DNA from 3 places in the Pediococcus damnosus genome. Region 3 is predicted to be linked to each of the others. Evidence: predicted binding sites of a transcription regulator. Region 3 holds the regulator's gene; each other region holds the start of a gene.
What was found. Region 3 encodes CtsR, which represses protease genes until heat stress. Its sites were predicted from a motif close to TTGGTCAAAAAAGGTCAAANA; they were not measured.

Region 1 (5,001 bases), 110 kb from region 3:
TATCTTCTGTTGTCAACGTAATCTCGCCGTCTGTAATTTTTGCAACCAGGTTCTTTGCATCCGCATGATCAAGATAATAATCAGCAATTCGATCTTCAATTTGCTCTTGGATGACACGACGTAATGGTCGGGCACCCATTTTTGGATTATAACCTAATTCGACTAATTTCTCTTCAACTGGTTCTGTCACATGAACGTGTAAGCCTTGAACGGCTAACATTTTATTGACATCGCCAACCATCAAGTCAACAATCTTCATTAGATTTTCCTTTGTGAGTGAATTGAATTCTACAATATCATCAAACCGATTTAGGAATTCTGGCTTGAAGTAATTACCTAACTTGTCTAAAACGGAATGAGTTTTGCCCTTGGCAGCAGCACCGAAACCAACATCAGCTTCCGCATCGCCACTTCCAGCATTCGAAGTCATGATAATGATTGTATCTTTAAAGCTTACTGTTCGACCTTGTGAATCAGTCAAACGGCCATCGTCAAGAATCTGCAGAAACATGTGCATAACATCCGGATGAGCCTTTTCAATTTCATCAAGGAGGATCAAGCTATAGGGATGACGACGAACTTGTTCAGTTAATTGGCCGGCTTCTTCGTAGCCAACATAGCCAGGGGGTGAACCAATTAATTTAGAAATTGAATGTGGTTCCATGTACTCACTCATGTCAAACCGAATCATGGAATCCTCAGATCCAAAGAGTTCCTTAGCTAATTGTTTAGCTAATTCTGTTTTACCAACTCCGGTAGGGCCGACGAATAGGAAGGAACCAATTGGACGACCAGTCCCATTTAAACCAATTCGGTTTCGACGGATGGCCCGGGCAATCTTGTTGACAGCTTCATCTTGTCCAATTACCTTTGAACTTAAATCGCCACTAAGATTCTGGAGTTGTTCTTGTTCACGTTTTTGAAGTTCACCAACTGGGATGTTAGTTTGTTCTTCAATGATTTGTTCCATATCTTTTTCTGTAACAGTTGGAATTTCATCTTTTTTCGATGCGCCAGATTTTGATTTCTCTAACTTGGCAACTTGATCACGATAGTAAGCAGCCTTTTCGTAATCTTCTGCTTTTGTTGCATCCTGTTTATACTTTTCAGCATTATCAATCTTTTGCTGGATTGTGTTGGGATCAACAGTATTAATTGTTAAATTCTTTTTAGAACCAGTTTCATCGAGTAAGTCAATTGCCTTATCCGGTAAGAACCGATCTTGAATGTATCGCTTGGACAGCTTTGCGGCTGCTTCGATAGCTTTATCTGTGTAATGAACATGGTGATAATCTTCGTATTTCTTTTGAATTCCCTTTAAAATCTTAATAGATGCTTCAACGCTTGGTTCATCAACCTGAACGGGTTGTAAACGACGAGCAAGGGCGGCATCTTTTTCAATGTCTCGATATTCGGTTGAAGTTGTAGCTCCAACAAGTTGGAAATCGCCACGAGCCAAAGCAGGCTTCAAAACGTTGCCGGCGTCCATACCACCTTCTGCATTACCAGCACCAACAATTTCATGAATTTCATCAATAAAGACGATAACATCCTTATTTTTTTCAACTTCTTTCATAAGTTGTTGCATTCGTTGTTCAAACTGACCTCTAATCCCAGTTCCTTGAACGAGTGATACAACGTCTAAACGAATAATTTTCTTATTAATTAATTTTTGAGGAACATCGCCTGCCACAATCTTTTCAGCTAGGCCTTCCACAACTGCTGTTTTACCAACACCTGCTTCACCAATTAAAACTGGATTGTTTTTCGTCCGTCGATTCAATATTTCAATAACCCTTGAGATTTCTGAATCACGGCCGATTACTGGGTCGATTTTTCCTTGTTTTGCTAAATCAGTTAGGTTCAAACCATACTGAGCTAGCAAGCCACCCTGGCCATTTTGGCGGGTACCACCATTATTATTATCAGTGGGACCACTTGGTTGGGTAGGGGGAACTTGTTGGTTAAAGTTCTGAGCATTTTCAACGTTACCATTTTGCATAGCACGGAAAATGTCATCTAGATTTCCAAATCCGAATGGGTCTTGTGCCATATTCATAGCACCTCCATTTCCAAAATTATTACCTTCTTGTTGTTTTAGAAGTTGATAGCAATTTTGACAAAGATCGATCTGACGCTGCTGACCGTTAACATTAACGTGCAGGTGGATCGTTGCTTCATTTTTACGACAATTTTGACATAACATCTTGCGATCTCCTTTCGCAAAGTCAAAGCTTTAAAAAGTTTGACCAACTTTGACCATGAACACATTATAACTCGCTTCATGATTTGTGCAAGCAATTTGTTTTAAAAAACTATGCCTGATAGAATTGCATTACCAGGCACTTTACTGCCCACAAAATTATATTAGCACTTTAATGACATGAGTGCCAATGTTTGAACTTTTGAAGGATATCGGCTAAACTAGATTTATTAAAAAAGGTAGGTGGTTAAATGGCACGAGACTTTTCGAACCTGTTAGAGCAGCTTCGGCAGGGTAGTATAAAGGAATTAACAGTTGAAGCTGATGAATTTCCAGCTTTTCAACCTATTTATATGAAGTATGAGCAACGGAAAAGAATTATTGGTAAAGCTCAAAAAAACGGAAAAGTGGTCTACCATTTTGAAGGTGATGAAAACGGTAAATCTTAATTTTATTTAAAATTCGTGAAAGGGCTTGTAATAATTTCCAGAAATTGCTATTATCAATGGGAAAGGCTAATTATTTGTTAAAGAATAAATGGTTATTTATTTTTTCTATGAAAAGAAAGCCCTTACCAAATCTTATATATTTTAAAGGAGATCGATTATAATGGAAACACGTGACTTTCATATTATTGCAGAAACAGGTATTCATGCTCGTCCAGCTACTTTATTAGTACAGGCAGCTAGCAAATTTAATGCTGATGTCAAATTAACATACAAAGACAAGGCAGTTAATTTGAAGTCTATTATGGGTGTAATGTCATTGGGTGTTGGTCAGAATGCTGATGTAACAGTTTCTGCTGACGGCGATGATGCAAAAGAAGCAATTGAAGCACTCGCAGACACAATGAAAAAGGAAGGACTTTCTGACTAATGACAAAAGAATTGAAGGGAATTGCTGCCAGTGATGGCGTTGCAATTGCGAAAGCATACATGCTTGTCGACCCTGATCTGTCATTTGATAAGAAAACAATTGATGATCCAGATGCCGAAATTAAGCGTCTTCATGATGCTTTAGACGCATCTAAATCAGAATTAGAGTTAATCAAAAGTAAAGCTGCTGAAAATCTTGGAGAGGATGAAGCCGAGGTATTTGAAGCACACATTACGATTCTCTCCGACCCTGAATTGATTGGGAATATTGAAGACAAGATCAAGAACGATTCTGTTAATGCAGAACAAGCATTGAAGGATGTAACAGATGGCTTTATCGAAACATTTGAAGCTATGACTGATAACCAGTACATGCAAGAACGTGCCGGAGATATCCGAGACGTCACAAAGCGTGTAATGAGTCATCTATTAGGTGTTAAGTTACCTAATCCAGCTTTGATTGATTCTGAAGTTGTTATCGTGGCGCATGATTTAACACCAAGCGATACTGCTCAGCTTGATCGTAAGTATGTTAAAGGATTTATTACTGATATTGGAGGAAGAACTTCACATTCAGCTATCATGTCTCGAACACTTGAAATTCCAGCGGTTGTTGGAAGTGAAAAGGCGACGACAGAAATTAAATCTGGCGATACTGTTATTATTGATGGTATTCATGGATCAGCAATTGTTGATCCTGATGCTGATCAAATTACTAAATATAACAAGATGCAAAAAGATTTTGTGGCTCAAAAACTTGAGTGGGATAAACTTCGTGACGAAAAAACTTTGTCCAAAGATGGCGTTCACTTTGACTTAGCAGCTAATATTGGAACACCAGATGATATTAAGGGTGTTGTTGATAATGGCGCTGAAGCAGTTGGCCTATTTCGTTCTGAGTTCTTGTATATGGATGCTAGTGAGCTTCCAAGTGAAGATGACCAGTTTAAAGCATACAAGGCCGTTGTAGAAGGTATGAAGGGCAAACAAGTTGTTGTCCGGACAATGGATATTGGTGGAGACAAGCAGTTACCATACTTGCCACTTCCAAAAGAAATGAACCCATTCTTAGGCTATCGTGCTATTCGAATCAGTCTTGATCGAACCGATTTATTCCGAACCCAGTTGCGCGCATTATTACGTGCATCTGCATACGGAAAATTGGCCATCATGTTCCCAATGATTGCAACTGTTGCTGAGTTTAAGAAAGCTAAAGCTATTTTTGAAGATGAAAAACAAAAGATGGTAAAGGCTGGTACTAAGATCGGTGAAAACATTCAAGTTGGTATGATGATGGAAATTCCTGCTGCTGCAGTTATTGCAGACAAGTTAGCTAAGTATGTGGATTTCTTTAGTATTGGTACTAATGATTTGATCCAATACTCATTTGCTGCTGACCGTGGTAACGAAAAAGTAGCTTATCTCTATCAACCATATAATCCATCATTGTTACGTTTAATCAAACGGACAATTGATGCTTCTCACGCAGAAGGTAAATGGACTGGTATGTGTGGTGAAATGGCTGGAGATCAAACCGCTGTTCCAATTTTGATGGGTCTTGGTTTGGATGAATTCTCAATGAGCTCATCTTCAATCTTGAAGACTCGTTCATTAATGAAACGCTTAGATACCAGAGAAATGAAGAAGTTAGCTAATAAGGCTGTTACTGAAGCTGAAACTAACGACGATGTTATTAAAATGGTTAATGATGCCATTAAATAATTGAATTTAAATTTATTTAAAATCTCTTAGGATGAATCAGATCCTGAGAGATTTTTTGGTATACTGGAAGCGTTTGATGGGCACGCGAGGATTGAAACATAAATGTCGGAGAGTGGCCTTTGAATAGCTAACGGGATTATATACTAGTGTTATTTGCATAACACGTATGAAACCAATATAATTAAACTTAAATAAGTTTGC
Region 2 (5,001 bases), 620 kb from region 3:
GCGCAAAGTAAGTCACCTTTAACAATTGCTTTGGGGGTGGATCTATTTGGAAAACCGCGAGTTTATGATTTGAGGAAAATGCCACATGGGTTGATTGCTGGGGCCACGGGTTCTGGTAAGAGCGTTTTTATTAACAGCTTGCTAATTTCAATTCTCTACAAAGCAACACCACGTCAAGTTCGTTTACTTTTGATTGATCCCAAAACGGTTGAATTAGCACCATATAACGATCTTCCCCATTTGTTGGCACCCGTTATTTCTGATCCTAAATCGGCCTCTGCGGCTTTAAAATGGGTAACTAATGAAATGGACGAGCGTTATGAAAAATTAGCCGCTGCAGGAGTGCGTAATATCGAGCAATATAATACAAAGGCCGAAACAACTGGTCATGCGGCTGATTATCTGCCTTACATAGTTGTGATTATTGACGAGCTGGCAGACTTAATGATGGTGGCAGCTTCAGAGGTTCAGGATTATATTGTCCGAATTACACAGAAAGCCCGAGCTGCTGGTATTCATCTAATTATTGCCACGCAACGACCAAGTGTGGACGTGGTTACGGGTCTGATTAAGAATAATATTCCTACGCGAGTTGCGTTTATGGTTTCTAGTCAAATCGATTCACGCACAATATTGGATCATAGCGGAGCAGAACGGTTACTAGGACGAGGTGATATGCTATTCCTTGGCAATGGTGATAGTACCCCAATCCGATTGCAGGGGTCCTATGTAGATGGTGAAATTGATCAAATTACGGATTTTATTCGTGCAGAATCAAAGCCACACTATGAATTCGATCCAGAATCTTTAAAAAAACAAGTACAAGAAACGGATGAGCAAGATGAATTAATGCCAGATGTTTTAGAGTATTTGGCGGATGAAGATACGATTTCTACTTCTAAGTTGCAGCGGGTTTTTTCGATTGGCTATAATCATGCAGCTACGATTATCGACCAATTGGAAGCTCAAGGTGATATTTCAGAAGCAAAAGGATCCAAACCACGTGAAGTGTATTTTACTCAAGCAGATTTGAAAAAGATTCATGATAGTTAAATGTGATTTGAGGTATACCTGAATTTTTAATGTGGTAAACTATTAACAAAACTGATAAAGAGGAAGAGAAAATGGATAACACGACGACTTATTATTTTATAGGTATAAAGGGTTCCGGAATGAGTTCATTAGCATTGATTTTGCATGATGAAGGATATCACGTGAAGGGATCAGATATTACCAAATATACGTTTACGCAACGAGGATTGGAAAAGGCCGGGATTGAAGTTTTGCCCTTCGATGAAGCCAACATTACAGAAGGGTTAACGGTTATTGCTGGGAATGCGTTTACGGATGATCATCCTGAGATAAAAAAAGCGCGGGCAATGGGTTTACCTGTCACACGTTACCATGAATTTCTAGGCAAAATGTTACCTGGTTATACAAGTATCGGAGTGGCAGGTTCACATGGCAAAACGAGTACAACTGGGCTTCTTTCTCACGTTTTGAGTGGTGTTGCGCCAACTAGTTATTTAATTGGTGATGGGACTGGAAAAGGGACACCTAATGCCCGTTTCTTCGTGTTTGAAGCTGATGAATACCGTCGTCATTTTATGGCTTATCATCCAGATTACATGATTATGACTAACATTGACTTTGATCATCCCGATTATTTCACTGGAATAGAAGATGTTTATCAGGCCTTTCAAGATGCTTCTCAACAAGTTAAAAAGGGAATTTTTGCTTGGGGTGATGATAAGAATTTGCGGCGTTTGCATGCAGATGTGCCTATTTACTATTATGGAACAGGTAAAAATGATGATTTTCAGGCTCGTGATATTAAACGAACAACTGAAGGATCAGAATATGATGTTTATCATGGAGATGAATATCTGGGCCATTTTCATATTCACTTATTTGGTGAACATAATGTATTAAATAGTTTAGCAGTAATTGCGGTTGCTTATTTTGAAAAAGTTAATTTGGAAGAAATTAAAGATGAATTGTTAAACTTTAAAGGGGTTAAACGCCGCTTTTCAGAAAAGAAAGTTGCTGACATGACGATCATCGATGATTATGCGCATCATCCTTCTGAAATTAAAGCAACTTTGGATGCTGCTCGTCAGAAATATCCAGAAAAGGAAATCATTGCTGTTTTTCAGCCACATACATTCAGTCGAACCATTGCCCTTTTGGATGACTTTGCCAAAAGCTTGAATTTAGCAGATAAGGTTTATTTAACTGATATCTTTAGTTCTGCACGTGAAAAGAGTGGAAAAATTTCGTCTGCTGACTTGGCTGCGAAGATTAATAAGGGTGGTGAGATTCTTCAAGCAGATAATATGTCGCCACTGTTGGATTATCATGATGCCGTGGTTGTCTTTATGGGTGCCGGGGATGTTCAACGATATGAGAAATCTTATGAGGAATTACTCAGCAATTTAAGCTTTAAAAATAACTAATGAAATGATTTAAAAGAAGGCTTTCTGAGCACCTAGTAGAGGAAACTAGAAACCTGCAAAATGTTTTGACTAGTTCTGACCTTTTTCACTTGATTCAACTTTTTAATCTGATAAAATGTATACAAATTAAAAGAAAGAGGGAATTGGGTATGCAAGAACCGCGAAACATAGTTAATACTGAGGTAGGCCTCAGTAGTTTTATGACAAGAATGTACGGATTTATGGGATACGCCGTGGCTTTGTCTGCCATTGTTGCCTATCTCAGTGGTGTGACGTTTAGGGCTCAAATTATGCCAGTTCTTAGCGGTCATCCGTTTATATTCTTATTTATTTTAATTGGATTAATGATCTTTAGTTCAGCCGCAACTGGTAAGGCAATGCAAAGTGCGGGGATGAGTTTTACAGTTTTAAGCTTATTCTCCTTGTTTTTCGGGTTAGAATTTTCGTTTATCTTTTTAACGTTTAACTTGCCTACAATTACTGCTGCATTTGTTTCAGCATCGATTACGTTTATATCGATGTCCGCAATTGGGGCCATGACGCATAAAGACATGAGCAAAATAGGTAATCAGCTTTTTGCTGCGTTAATTGCGTTGTTGGTAGTTATGGTCATTAATATTTTTTTGAGAAGTCCTGTGATTAACTACTTGTTCTCTTTTGTTGGAGTTATCATTTTTGCAGGATTATCGATGACAGATACGAACAAAATGAAGAGTTTATATCTGCAATACGGAGATCAAGTTTCGCTAACAGGATTGGCAATTCAAGGATCTTTAACCTTGTATTTGGATTTCTTGAACTTATTCCAGTTCTTGTTAGAAATCTTTGGTGGTTTCAATGGAAATCGAGACTAACTATAATTTGCCCTAAAAACGACTAATTAACTCGAAAGAGAAGATTAGCCGTTTTTATTTTAAATAACTTTCCAGAAAAAATTGAGAGATCATTAGTATAATAAGGTGGTCCGATTTGTTAGAATAGAAGTATGACTACTAAGGAGAAAATATGGCCTCAAAAAAATTACTTTTAATCGATGGAAATAGTGTCGCGTTTAGAGCCTTCTTTGCGCTTCACAATGTGCTGAGCAAATTTACAAATCAAGATGGATTACACACTAATGCAATTTATGGATTCAATAAAATGCTCGATCATATTTTAGAAATTGTGGAACCGACAGATGCTTTAGTTGCTTTTGATGCCGGGAAAACAACTTTCAGAACTGAAATGTATGACAATTATAAGGGTGGACGTTCTAAAACACCTCCCGAACTTTCAGAACAAATGCCCTATTTACGTGAACTCTTAAAGGCATATGGAATTAAATCTTATGAATTAGCTAATTATGAAGCCGATGATATTATCGGAACCCTTTCTCGAGAAGCGGAAGAGGCTGGGTTTGAAACCACAATTGTAACTGGAGATCGTGATTTAACCCAGCTTTCTAGTGAAAAGACGACGGTTTCTGTCACGGTTAAAGGAGTTAGTGAAGTTGAACACTATACACCCGAGCATGTGCAAGAAAAGTTAGGATTAAAACCGGCTCAAATTATTGATATGAAAGGGTTAGCGGGAGATACTTCTGATAATTATCCTGGAGTTACAAAAATTGGTGAAAAGACAGCAATCAAATTATTGCAAAAGTATGATTCGGTCGAGGGTGTCTATGAACATGTAGACGAAATGAAAACCTCAAAAATGAAAGAACATTTGATTGCAGATCGCGATAATGCTTTTTTAAGTAAGAAACTAGCTACAATAAATCGGGATGCACCGATTAAAATTTCTTTGGCGGATCTTGAATATACAGGAAAAAATTCTGCAACGTTAGTAGATTTCTATGAACGGATGAATTTTCAATCTTTTTTAAAACAAATTCGATCAACTGAGGGCTTTGAAACAACCCAGACTCTTAAAGAGATTGCCTATACAGAGCTAACTACTGATAATTTGAGTGAAGTGACCCAATTAAAAGGAGAAATGGCCTTTTATTTGGAGATGCCTGAAAAAAATTATCATGTATCAGATTTCGTTGGTTTTGGAATTGGTAGTGATGATAAATGGTATGTTTCAAGAAATGTAGATTTACTAACTAGTGAGACGTTTAAAAGGATTTTCACAGATACGCAAAATAAGGTAAATGTGTTTGATCTTAAGCGAACGTATGTGGGATTGAACCGACTAGGAGTATCTTTTACAAATGGTGAAAATGATATACTTTTAGAATCCTATTTATTGGATACGAATGATAATTCTAATGATCTTGGTGCTTTAGCTCATCGCCATGGATATCAGGATATCCAAACGGATGAAGAGGTTTACGGAACTGGTGTAAAACGACATATTCCAGACGATGATACTGTGTTTTTAACTCATTTAGCATCCAAACTTCGGGCCATTCAACAATTGGTACCGCAACTAAAAACAGAGCTTGAACAAAATAAGCAGATTCAATTGTATACGGACATTGAGTTACCAATTGCCCTGGTCCTTTCAAAAATGGAAATTGCTGGAGTTCGAGTGGATACGGATCGGTTGGAACAAATGG
Region 3 (5,001 bases):
ACTCCACGCAAATTTGCCTTTACACCTAAGGCTCACTGGGAAATTGGTGAGAAGCTGGGCATTTTAGATTTTGAACGAGCAGCTAAAGTTTCGGGGAGCCGATTTGTTTATTACGTTGGGCTGGGTGCAAGACTTGAACGGGCTGTGTATAACTTTTTCTTAGATCAAAATGTTAAAGCGGGTTATACCGAAATGATCACACCATACATGGTTAATGAAGAATCTATGTTTGGCACTGGTCAATTTCCTAAGTTTAAGGAAACTCATGCAGGATATGAAATTCAAGACAGTGATTTAACCTTAATTCCTACTGCAGAAGTTCCACTAGTTAACTTTCACCGTAACGAAATTTTAGATGCCGATGCGCTGCCAATTAATGAAACGGCCTTATCACCAGCCTTCCGTTCAGAAGCGGGAAGTGCGGGTCGAGATACCCGAGGGTTAATCCGGATGCATCAGTTTAATAAAGTAGAAATGGTAAAATTCACTAAACCTGAAGATTCATGGGATGAGCTCGAAAAATTAACGAATCAGGCCGAAAGTTTATTGAAGCTTTTGAAATTGCCATATCATGTGATTACTTTAACAACCAGTGATATGAGTTTTACGGCTGCAATGACGCATGACTTAGAAGTTTGGATTCCTGCTCAAAATATGTATCGGGAAATTTCAAGTTGCTCAAACTGTACAGATTTCCAAGCCCGTCGTGCCAAAATTAGATATCGGGATGATGATGGTAAATTACAGTACGTGCACACGCTGAATGGTTCTGGTTTAGCAGTTGGCCGTACCGTAGCAGCTATTTTAGAAAATTATCAAAATGAGGATGGCTCAGTGACGATTCCTGAAGTCCTAATTCCATATATGGGTGGTTTAACAAAAATCACTAAGTAAAACCTAGGGATCGTTTAATTGATTAATAATTTTTTTGCGACAACTATAAAATGTTATTGACAATTAGTGGGCGTCAATGATAATATTATGTAGTTGTCGTGTGATGGAGGATTAGCTCAGTTGGGAGAGCGTCTGCCTTACAAGCAGAGGGTCACAGGTTCGAGCCCTGTATCCTCCATTGAGCCGTTAGCTCAGTTGGTAGAGCATCTGACTTTTAATCAGAGGGTCGACAGTTCGAGACTGTCACGGCTCATTTACAAATATATAAGCATTGCGGGCGTGGCGGAATTGGCAGACGCGCAAGATTTAGGTTCTTGTATCGAAAGATGTAAGGGTTCGAGTCCCTTCGCCCGCACTTCTAATTAATAACTTTTATTAATTATTGATTAGCCGACTTAGCTCAGTTGGCAGAGCATCTGTTTTGTAAACAGGGGGTCGGAGGTTCGAATCCTCTAGTCGGCATTCACCAATTTAATAGCTTTGCGGAAGTAGTTCAGTGGTAGAACATCACCTTGCCATGGTGGGGGTCGCGAGTTCGAATCTCGTCTTCCGCTTTGTAGGTTTAACTACAAGCATTGCCGGGGTGGCGGAATTGGCAGACGCACAGGACTTAAAATCCTGCGGTCAGTGATGACCGTACCGGTTCGATCCCGGTCCTCGGCATTAATAAGCACCCATAGCGCAATTGGATAGAGTGTCTGACTACGAATCAGAAGGTTGTAGGTTCGACTCCTACTGGGTGCATCAATATTATGGAAGCTTGCTGGTTTAGAATCAGTAGACTGAATAAGTTTAAAATGCCAACTGTAACTTTTACATGTTGGCATTTTAATTAGATTGATAATATGAGCGGGAAGTAGCTCAGCTTGGTAGAGCACCTGGTTTGGGACCAGGGGGTCGCAGGTTCGAATCCTGTCTTCCCGATTAAGCACTTGAACGGTGGAAAAGGTGCCCTGACGTTAAAACTAACCACTTAAAGTTATTTACCAAAACGGGAAGTAGCTCAGCTTGGTAGAGCACCACGTTCGGGACGTGGGGGTCGCAGGTTCAAATCCTGTTTTCCCGATAATGGATAATAAGAAAGTCGTGAGATCATTTGATTTCGCGATTTTTTATTATCCATTTTTTGGATTTAAAAAGTTTTTAGGGGCAGACTGAATTAGATTGCAATCAAAATTTACAGTTAAAGAGACCCAATCCCGCGAGAAAGTTAAAAAACTTTGCTTTTTTATGAGAGTTTCGTATAATGAAAGTCAACATTAGTCAGAGATGTAAGAAAGGGTGTGCGAGATGAGTCAAAATATTTCCGATATCATTGAAAAATATTTAAAACAAATTTTAGCTGATTCAGAGGAAATTGAGATTCGGCGCTCGGAAATCGCTGACTTGTTTGATGTTGTACCCTCACAGATTAATTACGTAATTAAAACTCGTTTTACGATTCAAAATGGTTATGTAGTAGAAAGCAAGCGCGGTGGCGGTGGCTATATTCGGATTGAAAAAGTCAAATTACTTGATGATTTGGATGTTTTAGATACACTTATTCAAGTCATTGGTGACTCCATCAATCAGCGTGATGCAATTTCGATTGTAAAAAGTTTATATGAAGACGACGTAATTGATAAACGGGAAGGCAATTTGGTTTTGGCAGCGATTGATAAGAAAACGTTAGCGATGAGCGATCGTGATGAAGAAGATCAGTTACGAGCAAGAATTTTGATTGCAGTTTTAAATCGTTTACGGTATGAAAGCTAAAAAGAAAGTAGGGTGTTAGCGTGGATAACTTATTTACACCAAGTGCAAAAAACGTATTGGCTATTTCTCAGGAACAAGCTAAACGTTTTAAACATCAAGCAGTAGGAACGGAACATTTATTGTTGGCCCTAGCGATAGAAAAAAATGGGATTGCTTATAAAGTCTTTCAACAGTTTTCAGTTACCGAAACAGATATTGTGGAAGAAATTGAACGTTTTACTGGATATGGGACATTAAAAAATATGGGCGCTAATGATTATTTACCTTATTCACCAAAGGCCAAAGAAGTTTTGGCGCTGGCTGGTGATGAGGCTAAACGATTAGGCGCTGCTAAAATTGGTACTGAGCATTTATTGCTGGCACTTTTGAGTGATGAAAATATTTTATCATCAAGAATCTTAATTAGTCTAGATATGGATCTTGCTCAAACGCGCAAGGTTATTTTACGCAAACTTGGTGTTAGTGCTTCAGCGCAATTACGGCAAAACCAGGCTCAAACACGGCGCGGCGCTAGTAAGCCACAAGGGACACCAACCCTTGATTCCGTTGCCCGTAATATGACACAAATGGCTCAAGAAGGTAAAATTGATCCCGTGGTTGGCCGTGATAAAGAGGTTAAACGGGTCATTCAGATTTTAAGTCGGCGTACAAAGAATAATCCTGTGTTAATTGGCGAACCCGGAGTGGGGAAGACCGCAATTGCAGAGGGGCTTGCGCAACGAATGATTGATGGTGATGTCCCTGAAGATCTTGCTAGTAAGCGATTAATGGCGCTTGACATGGGTTCACTTGTGGCAGGCACAAAATATCGTGGTGAGTTTGAAGATCGGCTGAAAAAAGTAATTGACGAAATTCATGAAGATGGGCACGTTGTCTTGTTTATTGATGAATTGCACACGTTGATCGGAGCCGGTGGGGCTGAAGGCGCAATTGATGCTTCTAATATTTTGAAACCTGCGTTAGCACGTGGTGAGTTGCAAACAATTGGGGCAACAACCCTTAATGAATATCAAAAATATATTGAGACCGATGCCGCTTTAGAACGACGGTTTGCTAAAGTTGAGGTTGATGAGCCTACTGCAGAAGAATCAGTTCAGATTTTGCGCGGGTTACGACCTAAATATGAAGAGCATCATCACGTAGAGATTACGGATGAGGCAATTAAACAAGCTGTTTCATTGTCAAATCGATATATTAGTGATCGCTTTTTACCTGACAAAGCAATCGATTTAATGGACGAAGCTGCCGCAAAAGTTAGAATTGATCACATGGGAAAAAGTCAGAAATCAAGTTCAGAAACTAAGTTACAGGATTTGACAAATGAAAAAGAAGCTGCCATTGAGGTTCAAGACTTTGAAAAAGCTCAGCAAATCAGAATTAAAGAAGAAAAGCTGCGTAGCAAGATCGAAAAGGCTCAGGCAGCCGACCAAACAGATGACAAAAAGCCTAAGTATCAATTAAAGGAAACAGCTGAAGACATTGCGCAAGTTGTTTCAGAGTGGACGGGAGTACCGTTGACGCAATTGCAAAAGACTGAAAGTGACCGATTAGTTAATCTGGAATCTATTCTGCATAAACGAGTCATTGGACAAGACGAAGCAGTTTCGGCGGTTTCAAGAGCAATTAGACGGGCTCGAAGTGGCCTAAAAGATCCGGGTCGTCCCATTGGTTCTTTCATGTTTTTAGGACCAACTGGGGTTGGAAAGACCGAACTGGCCAAAGCATTGGCTGAGGCGATGTTTGGTTCTGAAGACAACATGATTCGAATTGATATGTCGGAATATATGGAACGTTATAGTACGAGTCGTTTGATCGGATCCGCACCTGGTTATGTTGGGTACGATGAAGGTGGTCAGCTGACTGAACGAGTTCGTCAAAAGCCGTATTCCGTAGTTCTATTTGATGAAGTTGAAAAGGCTCATCCAGATGTGTTCAACATTCTTTTACAGGTATTAGATGATGGCTATTTGACTGATTCTAAAGGACACAAAGTTGATTTTCGAAATACAATTCTGATTATGACGTCAAATTTGGGAGCAACTGCGCTCAGAGATGAGAAATCGGTTGGTTTTGGTGCGAAAGATGCAAGTCAAGACTATGCTGCAATGTCATCTAAAATTCGAGAAGTTCTCAAGCAAAGTTTCCGTCCAGAATTTTTAAATCGAATTGACGAAACAATTATTTTCCATTCATTGACTCGCCCTCAACTCCATCGCATTGTAAAATTGATGTCGCGACAAATTCTTAAACGAGTTGCGGACCAGGGGATGACCGTTAAGATTACACCGGCTGCGATTGATGTCGTTGCGAAAGCTGGATTTGATCCAGAATACGGTGCCCGTCCAATCCGAC

Region 1: a site for CtsR is predicted at 2,243-2,263, ahead of ADU73_RS00920 (ATP-dependent Clp protease ATP-binding subunit). Genes of this name have one in related genera too.
Region 2: a site for CtsR is predicted at 2,519-2,539, ahead of ADU73_RS08490 (Bax inhibitor-1/YccA family protein). Genes of this name have one in related genera too.

The regions. Positions count from the first base shown of each region.
Region 1 covers NZ_CP012294.1:195,232-200,232, reverse strand. The annotation lists gene ADU73_RS00920 (ATP-dependent Clp protease ATP-binding subunit) at 1-2,206, opposite strand, end outside; gene ADU73_RS00915 (hypothetical protein) at 2,455-2,652, shown strand; gene ADU73_RS00910 (phosphocarrier protein HPr) at 2,813-3,079, shown strand; gene ptsP (phosphoenolpyruvate--protein phosphotransferase) at 3,079-4,800, shown strand.
Region 2 covers NZ_CP012294.1:1,806,598-1,811,598, forward strand. The annotation lists gene ADU73_RS08480 (DNA translocase FtsK) at 1-1,053, shown strand, start outside; gene murC (UDP-N-acetylmuramate--L-alanine ligase) at 1,125-2,456, shown strand; gene ADU73_RS08490 (Bax inhibitor-1/YccA family protein) at 2,606-3,310, shown strand; gene polA (DNA polymerase I) at 3,462-5,001, shown strand, end outside.
Region 3 covers NZ_CP012294.1:301,803-306,803, reverse strand. The annotation lists gene serS (serine--tRNA ligase) at 1-894, shown strand, start outside; tRNA gene ADU73_RS01495 (tRNA-Val) at 1,000-1,072, shown strand; tRNA gene ADU73_RS01490 (tRNA-Lys) at 1,075-1,147, shown strand; tRNA gene ADU73_RS01485 (tRNA-Leu) at 1,168-1,249, shown strand; tRNA gene ADU73_RS01480 (tRNA-Thr) at 1,284-1,356, shown strand; tRNA gene ADU73_RS01475 (tRNA-Gly) at 1,377-1,448, shown strand; tRNA gene ADU73_RS01470 (tRNA-Leu) at 1,472-1,557, shown strand; tRNA gene ADU73_RS01465 (tRNA-Arg) at 1,565-1,638, shown strand; tRNA gene ADU73_RS01460 (tRNA-Pro) at 1,745-1,818, shown strand; tRNA gene ADU73_RS01455 (tRNA-Pro) at 1,887-1,960, shown strand; gene ADU73_RS01450 (CtsR family transcriptional regulator) at 2,185-2,649, shown strand; gene ADU73_RS01445 (ATP-dependent Clp protease ATP-binding subunit) at 2,670-5,001, shown strand, end outside.